DNA from 3 places in the Ferdinandcohnia salidurans genome. Region 3 is predicted to be linked to each of the others. Evidence: riboswitches for the same ligand, from Rfam matches in the RefSeq annotation. Region 3 holds a riboswitch; each other region holds the start of a gene.

Region 1 (5,612 bases), on a different contig from region 3:
TTTTTGGCACCAGGAGAAATCTTACCAGTTCCATTCTTTGCATTTGCACTTGGTGCAGGAATGAACTTTATGACATTCTTCAACCCTAGCGTTGTTGGCGCTGGATTGCTGCTAGGAATTATGACGACCGTATTAACAGCATTTACGGGTATTCTCGTGTTTAAGTTGTTTAAAGAAAAAAGTCAAATTGCCCCAGTGGCTGAAGCGTCTACAGCGGGTAATGCTGTAGGAACACCGGCAGCTATTGCAGCTGCAGCTGTTGTTGCATCTGGTGCTGGTATGATGACCGCTGCTGAAGCCCAGGCCTATCAGGATATTGCGAACGTGGCTACGATGCAAATTTCAATTTCTACATTAACGACAGCCATTCTGTGTCCAATCGCTGTTATACTAATGGATAAATACCAAAGAAGTAAAGGCATTGATGCAAAACTGGAAAATCCCGGAGCGCCAAAAGATCCTGGAGTCCCAGTATAAAAACAAGCTCCACCCCTGGCCAATTGAGGCTAGGGGTGGTTATTTATTAAATACATCATGAGTTAAAAAGGAGAAAAACATGCAAACAACATTACTTTACGGAAAAGACAATTTAACAATTAATGTACCGGATGATGCTCTTATTTTAGAACCACAAAACCCCTCAGGTCTTGAGGATGAAATGGGAGCATTACAAGAGGCTCTCAAAAATCCAATTGGATCACCTCCTCTAGCAGAAATGGTGAAAGCAACCGATAAAGTTGCTATCGTCATTAGTGACATTACACGGCCAACGCCTAATGAAAAACTTGTTCCGGCTTTAATTAAGGAATTAAACCATGTTCCGCTTGAAAACTTTGTGATTATTAATGGAACGGGAACGCATCGTGATCAAACGGAGGAAGAGTTCGTTCAAATGCTAGGGCAATGGGTTGTTGACAACGTTCGGATTATTAATAATCGTTGTCATGATAAGGAAACACTTGTCAAAGTAGGGCATAGTAAATTTGGTTGTGACGTTTATTTAAATAAAGAATATGTTGAAGCAGATTTTCGAATCGTAACCGGTTTTATCGAGCCTCACTTTTTTGCTGGCTTTTCAGGTGGACCAAAAGGAATCATGCCAGGGATTGCAGGGATTGAAACCATCATGACTTTTCATAATGCACGGATGATTGGTGATCCGCTAGCAACATGGGGAAATATGGTGAATAACCCTCTTCAGGAGATGACAAGGGAAATTAACATGATGTGTAAACCGCATTTTATGCTGAATGTCACTTTGAATCGTGATAAGCAGATTACAAATGTGTTTGCTGGGGAATTAATTGCCGCCCATGACAAAGGTTGTGAGTATGCAAAAGAACACGCAATGACGAAATGTGAACAGCGCTTTGATGTCGTCATAACTTCAAATTCTGGTTATCCACTCGATCAGAATCTGTACCAGGCTGTAAAAGGTATGAGTGCTGCTCATAAAATTGTGAAAAAAGGGGGAGCGATCATTGTCGCTTCAGAATGTTCAGATGGGCTTCCAAGCCATGGGAATTACGGAGATATCTTAAAAATGGCCAAGTCTCCACAAGAAATCCTAGACATGATCAATGACCCAGAGTTTAAAACATTTGACCAGTGGCAAGTGCAAAAGCAGGCTGTTATTCAAGTATGGGCGGATGTGTATGTGTATTCACTACTTACAGATGAACAAGTGACACAGGCAATGTTGAAGCCAACACATAATATTGAACAAACGTTAGAACAGCTTAAAGAGAAGTATGGAGAAGACATGTCTATAGCGGTACTACCGTTAGGGCCATTAACGATTCCGTATGTCGATTCTGAGGATTAAAAAACCTAATGCGATTTAACACCTTTCAAAATAGAGGAGGGCTGAGTCATGTCTCAAAGTTTTTCAGCTGTATTAATGAATGAGAGAGATAATGTTGCGACCGTTTTAGTAGATTTAGAGGCTAAAATCATTGTTACTGCTTCGTATGGTGATAGGAAAATTGATGTAAAACTCTTACACTCAATTCCCTTTGGGCACAAATTTGCCGTTGATTCTATTAAAAAGGGTGAAAAGATTTATAAATATGGTGAAATCATAGGTGTTGCTTCATGTGATATTGAGATAGGAGAGCATGTCCATGTACACAATCTTGAAGGAACACGTGGTAGGGGGGATATAAGTGGATAATCAAGAATATTTTATGGGGTATAGACGTCCAGATGGAAAAGTTGGGGTTCGTAATCATGTATTGATTCTTCCAACTATCACCTGTGCGACACAAGCTGCATACCAAGTTACCCAGCTTGTGCATGGGACAGTTAGTTTTATTCATCAACATGGCTGTACACAGGTTGGAGTGGATTATGATCAAACCTTCCGAACCTATGTAGGTGTAGGCCTTAATCCAAATGTGTATGGTGTAGTCGTGTTAGGTTTAGGCTGTGAAACACATCAAGCAAGAAGTGTCGCAGAAGAGATTGCTAAAAGTGGAAAGCCGGTTGAGACTGTTTCCATACAAGAAAATGGAGGTACCTTGCAAACAATCGCTAACGCAGCCAAAATTGCTGCACAGATGGTTCAGGATGCCTCTGCAATTATGAGAGAGCCTTGTCATGTCAGTGAATTGATCATTGGAACGGAATGCGGTGGTTCAGATGCATGCTCAGGTCTATCTGCAAACCCAGCAGTTGGCCATGTGAGTGATTTAATTGTAAAAGCAGGAGGAACCGCAATTCTTGCCGAAACTACTGAATTAATCGGCGCTGAACATTTACTTGCTAACCGAGCGGTTGATGATCGTACCGTAGAAAGAGTATATGAAAAAATTAAGCAGGCAGAAGGTCGAGCGCTTATGATGGGGATTGATATCCGCACAGGTAATCCTACGCCTGGAAATATCGCTGGAGGACTAAGTTCACTTGAGGAAAAGTCACTTGGAGCAGCTACAAAGTCTGGCACAAGTCCGCTTCAAGAACTAATTGACTATGCAGACATTCCAACTAAAAAGGGGCTTGTCTGGATGGATACTCCAGGGCAGGACATTGAACAACTTACAGGAATGGTCGCGGGAGGTGCACAGGTAGTCCTCTTTACAACTGGTCGTGGTACGCCGACGGGGTCGCCAATTGCTCCTGTTATTAAAATTTCAACAAATACCCCCATGTTTAATAGTATGAGAGATAATATGGATTTGAATGCAGGAACCATTATTGAAGGAAAAGAAACGGTTCAATCAGTTGGACAATCGATCTTTGATGAGATTAAATCAGTCTCGTCCGGAAAACTAACAAAATCAGAAATTTTGAAGCAAAACGACTTTGGTATATGGAGAATTGGACCAACCTTTTAATCTTTTGTTTTATTAGGATTTATGTGTTTTCATGCGACGGGTAGTTTCTGGCTAGTGCGAATTACTAGATATTGCTAATGAATAGTGGTTGACGGATAGATAGATATTATTGTAGTATAAAAAATAACTAAATAAGGCCTCACTTTTACTAGTGAGGTAGAGGCGCGATATTTAACAGTCTTTAGTGGAGTTTGAGGAAACAGTGATGCTAGGGAGAAGGAAATATCGCCGAAGTTTGTAATATCCTCAGTATTACATGCTGGGTCTGTAGTTAAGAGCTGCAGGACTGTCTCAATAAACCCCCAGTTTATTGAGTTGTGCTATCTCATTTGAGATAAAAGAGAGGACCTTAGGGCAAATTTACTGCGACCTGAGTATATCTCAGGTCGTTTTTTTGTCGAAATTTATAAAAATACGGAGGAGATACAACATGAGAAGCAAATTAACATTATTTCTTGTATTACTAATTTCTAGCATTCTATTATTAGCGGGGTGTGGAACAAGTACTAGTTCGGATACTGGGTCATCAGAAGATAATACCTTTAAGGTAGGTCTTGAAGCTGGATATGCACCGTTTAACTGGACTCAAAACGATGATTCCAATGGTGCAGTAAAAATAGATGGTTCTGCAGAGTATGCAGGTGGATATGATGTAGAAATTGCAAAAAAAGTAGCTGAAGGTTTAGGTAAAGAATTAGTGATTGTTAAAACAGAGTGGGATGGTCTTGTACCAGCTTTAACATCAGGTAAAATTGATGCAATCATAGCTGGTATGTCACCAACAGCAGAACGAAAAGAAACAATCGACTTTTCGGATAATTACTATACTTCAAATTTAGTTATGGTTGTGAAAAAAGGCAGCACTTATGAAGGTGCTACTTCTATCCAAGACTTTAACGGAGCAAAAGTTACGGCTCAATTAAATACATTCCACTATACAGTAATAGACCAAATTGAAGGTGTCGAAAAGAAAACGGCGATGGACAACTTCCCAGCAATGCGAGTAGCTCTTGAATCAGGAATGATTGATGGTTACGTTTCAGAACGTCCAGAGGGTACTAGTGCTTCATCTGCTAATGAAAACTTTGTAATGGTTGAATTTGAAGAAGGATTTGAAACATCAGAAGATGATACAGCAATTGCTGTCGGACTTCAAAAGGGTAGCGAATTAACAGAAAAAATAAATGAAACTTTAGCAGGTATTTCAGAAGAAGAACGTACAAGCATTATGGATTCGGCTATTCAAAATCAACCAGCAGCAGAATAAAAAATACAGGGAACCGACTGTATATCAACATGCAGTCGGTTTTATAGGGCAAAGGAGGAGAAACAATGAGTTTTGAGTGGGTCATTAAAATTATCATCGAAAACTGGCCAATGTTCCTTCGTGGTGCGGGTTTAACACTTTTGATCGCTCTTATCGGGACGATCTTTGGGGCAATGATTGGATTGCTGGCAGGAGTTGTCCGTACAATACCAATGCCTGAACGTGGAATGAATAAACTAATATTAAAAGTCATTAATGCCATCCTCTCCATCTATATTGAATTCTTCCGTGGAACACCGATGATTGTACAAGCGATGGTTATTTATTATGGTTCTGCGTTAGCATTTGGGATAGATATGAATGTTTTTGTTGCAGCGATCATTGTTGTCTCGATTAATACAGGCGCTTATATGGCTGAGTATGTTCGTGGTGGGATTGTCTCGATTGATAAGGGACAATTTGAAGCAGCACATGCGATTGGAATGAATCATTTCCAAACGATGTGGAACGTTGTATTGCCACAGGTTATCCGTAATATTCTACCTGCAACAGGTAATCAATTTGTGATTAATATTAAAGATACCTCCGTTCTTAACGTGATTTCAGTTACAGAATTATATTTCGTGACAAAATCGATATCAGGCAATAATTTTAGATATTTTGAATCGTTTTTCGTAGCATGTATGATTTATTTTGTGATGACCTTTATTGTTACAAGAATCCTACTATACTTTGAAAGAAAATTAGATGGCTCTGATAACTATACGATGATTGGAAACGATCGCCCCATACAAGTTAATCAACAACAATAGGAAGAAGGAGGAGAGAACATGGAAAAGATTATTGATATTCAACACTTAAGCAAATCCTTTGGCACTCATGAAGTACTAAGAGATATTGATTTCTCGGTGAATAAAGGAGAAGTTGTCTCCATCATCGGTTCCTCCGGATCTGGTAAATCAACTCTTCTTCGTTGTGTTAATCTATTAGAAAGACCTAGCGGTGGGCAA
Region 2 (5,612 bases), on a different contig from region 3:
TAAGAAGAAAAGCGCTCCGAAAAATTCGCCAAATGGCATTTGGTTAATAATTTGCGGGAAGACCGCAAATGCTAGACCAACACCCGCACTTGCTACTTCTTCTACAGGTACATTCGCTTGTGCTGCCATAAAGCCTAGTGCAGCGAATACCCCGATACCAGCTAAAAGTTCAAAACCTGAGTTCGCAAAACCAGTAATAAATGCATTGTTTACTACATCGGACTTCTTAGGTAAATAACTTGCATAAGTAATCATAATTGCAAAACCAATTGATAAACTAAAGAAAATGTGTCCGTATGCCGCAACCCAAACCTCTCCAGACATAATCTTATCCCAGTTAGGTTGGAAGAATGAATTTAGTCCTGTACTTGCTCCTTCAAGTGTTACTGCTCGAATAACGATAATCGTAAAAATAACTAATAGTGTAGGAATGAAAATTTTATTCGCTTTTTCAATCCCCTTTTTCACGCCTTTAAATAGGATAAATAGTGTAATTGCCCACACAACGACTAAAGGTCCAAAAACACCAAGTACTGGTGCTCCTACATCACCTGGAGTTTCAGCTAAATGCAAGTATTTAGAGAATAGGAATCCTCCTGTATCTTCTCCCCACGCTTTATTAAATGAAAAGAATGTATACGAAATTGCCCATGCGATAATGACTGCATAATAGGTCGCAATTACGAAAGAAATTAGTACCTGCCACCACCCGAGCCATTCTAACTTTTTATTTAAACGGAAAAATGACAAAGGTGCTGATCCTCTAAACTTTTGTCCGATTGTGAATTCTAGAATTAGGATTGGTATTCCAGCTGTTAAAATCGCAAATAGGTACGGTAGAAAGAACGCGCCTCCTCCATTTTCGTAAGCAACATATGGAAATCTCCATATATTACCTAAACCAACCGCAGAACCGATTGCAGCCATTACGAATCCTGCCCGTGTCCCCCACTGTGGACGATTATCCATAAACAAACCTCCCCTTTCCTACTTTAGTCCATTACCGTATTATACCTTTAGCACTAGACACAAGTTGGAAATTTTTATATTTTCAGATTATTTTCTATAATCTATTTATTAGTATAGCCAGTCTTTATCTCTATGTCAAAAGTTATTTTAAAATGAAATTTACTTTTAAAATAAAAGAGACAAAGGTTCTAATTCCCTCTGTCTCTTATATACTAGTTAAGTTCGATTGTTAACATTTGAATAGTAATTCTATGCGTTTTGTCTGTTTTTCATAGTGAGAACAAAAATAACAAATAATACTAAGGTAGTAAGCACTCCTAATAGGGTACTGCCTGTTAGACCTAGTACTATATATCCGATTACAGCGATAACGGCAGAAGTGATGGCATAGGGTAGCTGAGTCATTACATGATCAATATGATGGCTTCCCGCTCCAGTAGAGGACAGAATAGTTGTATCTGATATTGGTGAGCAATGATCACCAAACACGGATCCCGCTAAGACAGCAGCTAAAGCCGGAAGTAATAAATTAATATCAGATGCCGCTGCAATGTCTCCTGCAATCGGAAGCATCATCCCAAAGGTTCCCCATGACGTCCCAGTCGCAAACGCCATAAAGCCTGCTACAATGAATAAAATGACCGGTAAAAATGCAATATTTAAATTGGACCTTTCTACAAGGCTCGCTAGATATTTACCTGTTTCAATTTGTCCAATCAAGTCAACAATTACCCAAGCAAATAGTAAAATGTATACAGCTGGGAGCATTGATTTTATCCCTTCAACAATACCTTTAGGAAGGAGACCAATGTTCAAAGCTTTTTTTGCATAAACCTGAACAAAGAACAAAATAAGTGTAACAAGAATACCTAGGATTCCACCGGATAATAGCGAACCTGTTACATTAGTATTTTCAAAAATCGTAAAAATGGTTATATCGCCTTCTGAAGCTTTGTAGCCTGTCCATAATAACGAGCCAACCGTACCGACAACTAATGCAATAATCGGCCAAACTAAATCACCGACAGTACCTTTCTCACTTTGAGGTAATTCCTGTTTTAATTCCCCTAATACCGGTTTTTCAGGATCTGTTACCTCCCCTGTTGTTAATGCACGGTTTTCGTGGGTTTTCATACTACCAAAATTAATATTAAAAATGGCTACAGCTATTACCATTAAAATCGAAACTAATACATAGAGGTTTAACGGAATCATTTGAATAAATGCAGATAAAGGTGAATACTCCGCTACACCATGTGTGACTAAAATAGGTGCCAAGATCGCAATAATATAAGCACCCCAGCTAGAAATGGGTGAGACAACACAAATTGGTGCGGATGTTGAATCAATAATATAGGCTAGCTTTGCACGTGAAACCTTATTTCGGTCTGTAATGGGTCTACTTACTTGTCCAACAGCCAGAGCATTAAAATAATCATCAATAAAAATAATAATACCTAAAAAAGCAGCTAAAAGCTGTGCACCCGTTCTTGTTCTAACTTTTGTTTGGGCCCATTCGCCAAAGGCACGACTACCGCCAGAAATGGAGATAAAGGCAGTAATAACTCCTAATAGGAATAAAAATAAAATAATATATACATTCCATGTATTAAGTGCGCCTTCTGAAACGAAGACTCCTTTAATGCTATTCCAGATTGTGAGTAAAACGTCTTGCAGCCAAGCTCCGACTCCTTCATTCTTGAGTACATTTCCATGTAATACGAATGCCGCCGATAGAATGCCGACTCCAAGTGATAGTAGAACTCTTCTTGTTAATATAACCATGAGAAGTGCAATGATTGGTGGGATAATTGAATATATTGTTCCAGACATGATATGATTCCTCCAAGTATTTTTATGGAGGGCGTGGTGAAAGAAGATACTCTTTAGAAGACAAAAAGAGAGTATGATAGAAAATAACTATCATTACTCTTTTGTAATGTTATGTTATCCTCCATCACGATCAGTAGCCCTCCATTATAGATCATTTCTATAATGACAGTGTTACCCTTTTTCAAGGCAACCCCAACAAAAATAACATTGACGAGTTTATTTTTGCTTCGGCAAAAAATCCTTTCAACTATGATCTACGTTGTCATCCTCACATAGTTTACTCTTATTTTCCGCACCTCTACCCCATCGATCCGATAAGGTGGTGTATTCATTTATTAATTCCTTCGCTAGTATATACGATTTTCCGCTTTGATTCAACTATTCTAGTATAGTATTTTTTTCTAATTTGTCGGTATCTCTATAGAAGGAGATGATTCCCCACCATTATTGTAGAAATCTGGAACATCATGTAAAATGTTTTGATTGATAACCGGGATAATGGTTTCAATTTCAACCTCTCCTGTTGAGAAAGGTAAAATAACCTGCATCGTCACTGTCGCAAGAACATTATATTGAAACCACCCATTATTAATCCCCCACTCGTCAATTCTTCCTTGTGGCGTTGTTTCCCCAAATCCAATCATATGAAAACGAATCGGTATTTCCGGACCTAAGTTTCCTAAAAGGGCATTATTTGTTGCTTCCCCAAGGGGTACCTTAAAAACAAAGCCCGTTTGTCCACTGGCATCATCTGTCTCAATTTCTAAATCAGGATATTCAAGTTTGTTAACTTCACCTTCATTTACATATTTTAAGTATCGTTCAATATTTCCGAGGGTCTTTGTCGCCATTTTGTTGACGACCTGCGTATTGTAGCTAATCACTTTCCCATTTTCATCCGTTTGCACAATACTCAAATCCTCTTGGACCAATTCTTCCTCATTTAATTGTTGATTAATAGCATTTTTAATAACTGTGGCAGCAACCTTCTTCGTTTCATTTTCAGCATATGCCATAAGAGCAGGCTCTATCGCTTTGTTAATAATGAATAAACCAATAACAGTTGAGAGAATAAAAAAGACAAATGTTAATAAAAAGACGTAACGGAAAGGCAAGGGCCCTTTCCTTCTTGGTTGTAGACGAGCTCTGTACTTTCCCAAACGAAAATCCCCCCTTACAAGCTATGTGTATGCAAGTAAGGGGGGATGTACGATAACTATTTTGTTCGACAACATTTAAGTGATGCCACGTACTTTTATATGGTATACCTTCTCAGGTTAATATTAGATCATCTTTAGTAGGGCGTCTTTGCCTTTCATACCTACTGTAATGCCTCGATTTTCGGCTTCAATTGTAATTGATTCAAGAGGGGCATCCAGTAATTGCTCGATTGTACGAACACCAACTGCCCTACCAGCAATAATGCCTCGTTCTTTAAGTTTTTCATTCAACAGTGCAACATCGAGAGCTCCACACATAATATAGCCATTTTCATTTGTGACTGCCATAAAATTTGTTTTAGGTAGGTTAACGGTAATGGCTGTAAATTGATGATTATCAATTACTATTGGTGTCATTGAGACCATTCCTAGCACACTCCTTTCCCTAACTAATTTATGTAACGGGAAAGTGATATGTGTTTGAAATAGTGATAGTCATAGACCTATCTTTTTCTAGTCCTTTTGACTACGTATCTTTAGAACGTTTTGCTGATTGCTTTTTAATTTTTCAGCTAAAAGGTCTCGTAAGAATTCTGGCATATAGTATTTTTTATCCTTAGCATCCCGTATGACAGGAAAAAGTGATCCGAATGTGAACATATCAATCGTGGCGATTGAATACGTTTTGTCTGGATCAAGGTCCTCCCCATTGATTTTAATATCGGTAATATGGTCTAATCCATCCGAAAGCTTTGAAGTGTTATGCTCTACCCCGTCATATACCATTTTGCCCATTACCTCTCCACGGAAGCCTAGACCTTTAATTCTGAGATTTTCCATTTCCTTCGTGTTTGCCTGTAAAATAATTTCCTTCAGTTCATCACCCTTAACCCAGACCTTACATGGATTAATAGGATGAGGGCAAATTCGATGCAAGTCTTCTCTTGTTACCATTCCTGTTGGAAGCGAGTCAAGCAATAGCCCTGCGTTCACCATTGATATGTCTCCTTCACACCATTCGCGGAGTACCTCAGCTAAAAGCTTGGAAAATGAGGTTTCCGCAAACCAATCACTTTGAAGTGGTTGTTCAATCTCAGCAACAACATCATGTTGTAAGGTGTGTATACTTTTTGCCATGTACTCTGAAAGAATTTCAGTTGTTTCCTTACTTTCTGACAGTGATTTTGTAGGGATTACATTTGCAGCACTTTCAATAAGCCTTTTTTCTTCAGTATCAATTTTAAGAGTAACATGTCCGATATAATTCCCGTATTTTTGCGCACAGCATAAAAGTGTGTTATTGATTCTCTTTCCATTTTCTAAAAGATGATGTGTGTGGCCACCAAGTAGCACGTCAACATCTGGGAAATCTCTTGCAATTTGCTCATCCTCATTGATTCCTAAATGGGACATTAAAAGAATCATATCTGTTTTGTCTTTTAATTCATTGATTGTCTCTTGAAGGATAGCCAAAGGGTCTTTGACATTCCAGCCGAGCAGCTTATAAAGCCCAATATAATGAACCGTTAAACCGATGATTCCAATCCTAAACCCACTTGGCAAGACATGAATATGGTAGGGATCGGCCCAGTTAGGTAGCTTCCCATCTCGGTCGAATAGATTTGCAAGCAACACCTTAAATTCTGCGTC
Region 3 (5,612 bases):
TCTTGGTGGCGCTGTAGGTGCATCTCGTGGAGCATGTGATGCTGATTATTGTGACTACTCACTTCAAATTGGTCAAACAGGAAAGGTTGTCACACCAGACCTATATATTGCTTGCGGTATCTCAGGGGCAATCCAGCACTTAGCAGGAATGTCCAACTCTAAGGTAATCGTAGCCATCAACAAAGACCCTGAAGCAAACATCTTCAAGGTTGCAGACTACGGAATTGTTGGTGACTTATTTGATGTAGTTCCAATGCTTACTGAAGAGTTCAAGAAACTAAAAGTAAATGCATAATATGAGCTGAAGCTTACTAATTTATAGAGATTTTTTCCATTTTACCTTTATAAAATTTATGGTATACTAATCAAGCGATGAGCTGAATTGCATAAGTCGAGTTGACACGCCTTTTGGCAAGGCACTATGTGGAGTGCTGTCCTCGCCGCAATACGCAAAAAGACGTCCTTCTGGACGTCTTTTTTTATAGGCTACACACAAAACGGACCTATATAACCTCTATTATTTACATACATAACAGTTTAAAAAGTTGGGGAAGATGACTATGTATGAAGTATAGTGACTAATCTTATCATTTCTGATTTAGTTTACTGTTCATTTTGAAGCAAAATATTCGTAAAATGACATTCCAGATGGTATACTCTTGGTAGAATTTCAATGTTACTTATTAGGAGGGGTTTAAATGGCTATTACAAACGTAACAGACCAAAATTTTGATGCAGAAACAAAAGATGGATTAGTACTTGCAGACTTCTGGGCACCTTGGTGTGGACCATGTAAGATGATTGCTCCAGTATTAGAAGAATTAGACACTGAAATTGGTGACAAAGTGAAAATCGTGAAACTCGATGTAGATGAAAACCAAGAAACTGCAGCGAAGTTTGGCGTAATGAGCATCCCAACTTTACTTGTTATTAAAAACGGTGAAGTTGTTGATAAAGTAGTCGGTTACCAACCAAAAGAAGCTCTAGCTGGCAGACTTGAAAGCCACTATTAATTCAAATTAAAAAAACAGCCTTCATGGGCTGTTTTTTTGTTTAATCTCATTTTTGGGGGACTTCCTATTTTTACTCATACAACTTCTTCGTAAAAATGTTACAATATAAGATACGTCAAAACGAAAGTAAAAGTTCACTAAGACGCAATTGATTTTATAGTAGATGGAGTGGTTACTATGCACGATCATCTTAAGGAAAAATTAGCGATTTTACCGGACCAGCCTGGTTGTTACTTAATGAAGGACAGGCAAGGTACTGTAATATATGTGGGTAAAGCGAAAGTGCTGAAGAACCGTGTTCGATCTTATTTTACAGGATCACACGATGGTAAAACCTTAAGGCTTGTCAATGAGATTGAGGACTTTGAATATATTGTAACATCTTCAAATATTGAAGCACTTCTTCTTGAAATCAATCTTATAAAAAAATACGATCCAAAATACAATATCATGTTAAAGGATGACAAGACGTATCCTTTTATCAAAATTACTGCTGAAAAACATCCGCGATTATTGATTACACGCAAAGTAAAAAAAGATAAGGGCAAATATTTCGGACCATACCCTAATGTGCAAGCTGCAACTGAAACAAAAAAACTATTAGACCGCATTTATCCTTTAAGAAAATGTTCAACATTACCAGATAAGGTTTGTCTATATTATCATATCGGTCAATGTCTTGCCCCTTGTGTCAATGAAGTATCTGATGAAACCAATAAAAAAATGGTAGACGATATTATCCGTTTTCTAAATGGTGGATATAAAGAAATCAAAGACGAGTTGACTGAAAAAATGTTAAAGGCCTCTGAAGAACTCGACTTTGAGAGAGCAAAAGAATATCGTGACCAAATCGCAAATATTGAAACGACGATGGAAAAGCAAAAGATGACAATGACAGACTTTATTGACCGTGATGTATTTGGCTATTCCTATGATAAGGGCTGGATGTGTGTTCAAGTCTTTTTTATTCGTCAAGGAAAATTAATAGAGCGGGATGTTTCCCTATTTCCTTTTTACAACGAGCCTGAACAAGACTTCTTAACCTACCTTGGCCAATTTTACTTAAAAGAGAATCATTTTAAACCAAAGGAAGTTTTGCTTCCTAGTTCGATAGACCGTGACATTGTTGAGCAATTACTAGAAGTAACCGTTCAACAGCCTAGTAGAGGGAAGAAAAAACAATTAATTGACCTCGCTACTAAAAATGCAAAAATTGCGCTAAAGGAAAAGTTTGCTTTAATAGAACGAGATGAAGAACGTACGATTAAGGCTGTTGAAAATTTAGGACAGAAGTTAGGGATTTATACACCTCATCGAATCGAAGCGTTTGATAATTCCAATATTCAAGGAACAGATCCTGTTTCTGCTATGATTGTGTTTACTGATGGAAAACCTGATAAAAAAGAATATAGAAAGTATAAAATTAAATCAGTTCAAGGTCCTGATGATTATGAATCGATGAGGGAGGTTGTACGGAGAAGATACAGCCGTGCATTAAAAGAAAATCTGCCATTACCAGACTTAATCATTATTGACGGAGGAAAAGGTCATCTTGCTGCGGTAAGGGATATTCTTGAAAATGAATTAGGCCTAGAAATTCCTCTAGCAGGACTTGCGAAGGATGATAAACACAGAACGTCTGAACTCTTAATCGGAGACCCGCCTGAGATTGTGGAACTACCTAGAAATAGTCAGGAATTCTATCTTCTTCAACGAATTCAAGATGAGGTACACCGTTTTGCGATTACCTTCCATCGTCAAGTCCGTGGAAAAAACGCATTTCAATCTGTGCTCGATGATATTCCTGGAGTTGGGGAAAAACGAAAAAAAGCACTACTGAAGCATTTTGGTTCTATCAAGAAGTTAAAGGAAGCTAGTATTGAGGAGATCCAAAAAGCCAATATACCTAAACTGACAGCTGAAGCAATTTACGAAAAATTAAAAGAATAGTCGTTGCTATTTAAAAAATAGTCTGATATAATCCTTAATAATATAATATTCCACTTCAACACGTTGAAGTGAAGATAGAGGTGCGATCTTTATCAGTATGCAATTGGAGGGGTATGAGCCCTTACGATCATTGCAGAAAGGAAAGTTCGCCGAAGTGTAAAAAGGCTCATACCTTTTTGTGCTGGTCTTATGTTTAAGAGACATAGGATTGTCAAGATGAATCAATCTTGGAGGGCTATCTCACGAAGTGACACGTAGTATGTTTACGTATATCACAGCAATGAGATAATTTCTCATTGCTGTTTTTTATTAACTTTATTCAGTAGAAGCATTGACTTCTACTGAATAAAGTTAAAGCCTCCGGCGGATGCCACGATTTTTCAAAGGAAACTTTTCGAGCAGACTCGAAAAAAATCGGGCGCAAATACGCCAAGGCGGATTTGATTATTTTAGAGAGGGTTGAGGGCATGGGGATCATCGTACAAAAGTTTGGAGGCACCTCTGTTGGGTCACCAGATAGAATTAAGAATGTTGCAAGTCGAGTTATTCAAGAAGTGCAAGCGGGGAATCAAGTTGTCGTTGTTGTTTCTGCAATGGGGAAGACAACCGATCAGCTTGTAAGTTTAGCTAATGAAATTACAAGCGCGCCAAGTAAGCGCGAGATGGATATGTTGTTAAGTACAGGTGAACAAGTAACAATTGCATTATTATCTATGGCTTTACAAGAAAAAGGGTATCAATCCGTATCATATACAGGCTGGCAGGCGGGTATTGAAACAGAGGCTATACATAGCAATGCCCGTATTGAAAACATTGAGGTTTCAAGAGTATATAAAAGCTTAAAAGAAGGAAAAATTGTTGTCGTTGCTGGATTCCAAGGAGTCAGTAGTTCAGGGGACATTACTACTCTTGGTCGCGGAGGTTCCGATACAACTGCAGTCGCACTCGCAGCGGCATTAAACGCGGATAAATGTGATATCTACACAGATGTAACAGGTGTATACACAACCGATCCTCGCGTAGTTCCAACTGCACGTAAACTTCATTCCATCTCTTATGATGAAATGCTGGAGCTTGCAAATCTTGGTGCTGGAGTACTTCACCCACGTGCAGTGGAATTTGCGAAAAACTTCGAAATGCCGCTTGAAGTTCGTTCAAGCTTAGAGCTAGAAAATGGGACCATTATTGAGGAGGAAGTTTCAATGGAAAAGAATCTTGTTGTTAGGGGAATTGCTTTTGAAGACCAAATTACAAGGGTAACAGTATCTGGTTTACCAAATGAATTGCATACACTATCCACTATTTTTGGCACACTTGCGAAAAGTGGTTTAAACGTTGATATCATTATTCAAAACATGACAGATCAAAATCATACAAATATTTCATTCTCTGTAAAAACACCTGATTTACGTGACACACTTGCTGTTTTAGAAAATAACAAGGATTTATTGAAATATGAAAGTATCGAACATGAGGATGGGTTAGCAAAGGTTTCGATTGTTGGTTCTGGAATGGTTTCAAACCCAGGTGTAGCAGCTGATATGTTCCAAGTGCTTGCAAAGGAAAATATTGAAGTGAAAATGGTAAGTACATCTGAAATTAAAGTTTCTACCGTTCTTGAACAAGGCAATATGGTTCGTGCAGTTGAAGCTTTACATGACTCATTTAATTTAGCGGCTGTTGAAGAAGAAAAAGCGAAGGTAAAACTATAATTTGAAATTTATGGGTGGTTCAAAGGAATTTGGACACCCTTTTTTTATAATAAAAAAAACTGCACGAAATGTGCAGGCTTTTATTCTTCGGTGATATCTTTTGGGTCCCATTTTACCGTAAATATAATTTTTTGAGCTCTTCTTTTTTGTTGTTCAAAGCTTTCAGTGATTCGATTTTTCTGTTGTTGAATTTGTTGGGCAAGAAAGCCAGATTCAAGCTGGAATGTACAAATATCTCTTCGTTTAAAGCGAGTAGATACGATCGAACCCTCCAAATGAAATTCAATGGAGTTTTTATCCAAACGTTCTACCTTAAGGTCTCCCCATCCAGCATCATGAAAGAATGAGATGATTTCTTCCGTAGTAGGTAAGGGGAATTTTCGGGCAAGATTTTTTCCAGCCCAATATAGAATCTGTGGCGTTTCTTTCCCGAGAATATCAGGAATTAAAACTTCTCGTAAAAGTTCGTACCCAAATACGGAAACAGACTGTTCACTTGTATTTACGTTTTGTTCGTTGATGTTAACGTTCTTCACTGCATTCCCCTCTTTCTCCATTCTTTATTATATAACATGAGGGTATAAGAAAAACATGAATTTTTTTGTTTCTTTTTGTCAGAGAGAACTGATTTTTATTTAGTATTACTACATTCATATGTGTACAATTATTATCATTTTTATGAATAATTTGTGGATTTGTTTCCTTGACGCTCTTGCTTTATGGGAGTAAAATGAATTTGTTACATTATACTGATAAAAGAAAATTACATGCAGCATTTGTCTATTTATCTACAATAATTAAATTTGTAGATTCCTGCAAAGGTTTTCAGTTATCAGTTTTTATATCGTCCTTTTACATATTTATACAGGATGAAATATTACAAGGGAGTGCCGTGTGGGCACGTTTTATTACTAAGGGGGGTTAAAGTATGGCTGGT

The links. A riboswitch is a leader RNA that binds a small molecule or an ion and turns the genes downstream of it on or off. The one in region 3 is predicted to bind lysine.
Region 1: linked by a shared signal. The riboswitch ahead of ACFSFW_RS11445 (transporter substrate-binding domain-containing protein) and the one ahead of ACFSFW_RS20660 (aspartate kinase) in region 3 are both predicted to bind lysine.
Region 2: linked by a shared signal. The riboswitch ahead of ACFSFW_RS08805 (Na+/H+ antiporter NhaC family protein) and the one ahead of ACFSFW_RS20660 (aspartate kinase) in region 3 are both predicted to bind lysine.

Annotation. Positions count from the first base shown of each region.
Region 1 is NZ_JBHUEK010000018.1:54,982-60,593, forward strand. It holds gene ACFSFW_RS11425 (2-keto-3-deoxygluconate permease) at 1-477, shown strand, start outside; gene larA (nickel-dependent lactate racemase) at 557-1,825, shown strand; gene ACFSFW_RS11435 (UxaA family hydrolase) at 1,874-2,173, shown strand; gene ACFSFW_RS11440 (UxaA family hydrolase) at 2,187-3,335, shown strand; lysine riboswitch at 3,485-3,666, shown strand; gene ACFSFW_RS11445 (transporter substrate-binding domain-containing protein) at 3,766-4,602, shown strand; gene ACFSFW_RS11450 (amino acid ABC transporter permease) at 4,668-5,414, shown strand; gene ACFSFW_RS11455 (amino acid ABC transporter ATP-binding protein) at 5,433-5,612, shown strand, end outside.
Region 2 is NZ_JBHUEK010000010.1:306,364-311,975, reverse strand. It holds gene ACFSFW_RS08810 (sodium-dependent transporter) at 1-969, opposite strand, end outside; gene ACFSFW_RS08805 (Na+/H+ antiporter NhaC family protein) at 1,219-2,802, opposite strand; lysine riboswitch at 2,929-3,111, opposite strand; gene yunB (sporulation protein YunB) at 3,204-3,962, opposite strand; gene ACFSFW_RS08795 (YunC family protein) at 4,086-4,388, opposite strand; gene ACFSFW_RS08790 (bifunctional metallophosphatase/5'-nucleotidase) at 4,476-5,612, opposite strand, start outside.
Region 3 is NZ_JBHUEK010000031.1:18,030-23,641, forward strand. It holds gene ACFSFW_RS20645 (electron transfer flavoprotein subunit alpha/FixB family protein) at 1-295, shown strand, start outside; gene trxA (thioredoxin) at 699-1,013, shown strand; gene uvrC (excinuclease ABC subunit UvrC) at 1,191-2,963, shown strand; lysine riboswitch at 3,031-3,209, shown strand; gene ACFSFW_RS20660 (aspartate kinase) at 3,431-4,675, shown strand; gene ACFSFW_RS20665 (YslB family protein) at 4,756-5,211, opposite strand; gene ACFSFW_RS20670 (succinate dehydrogenase cytochrome b558 subunit) at 5,604-5,612, shown strand, end outside.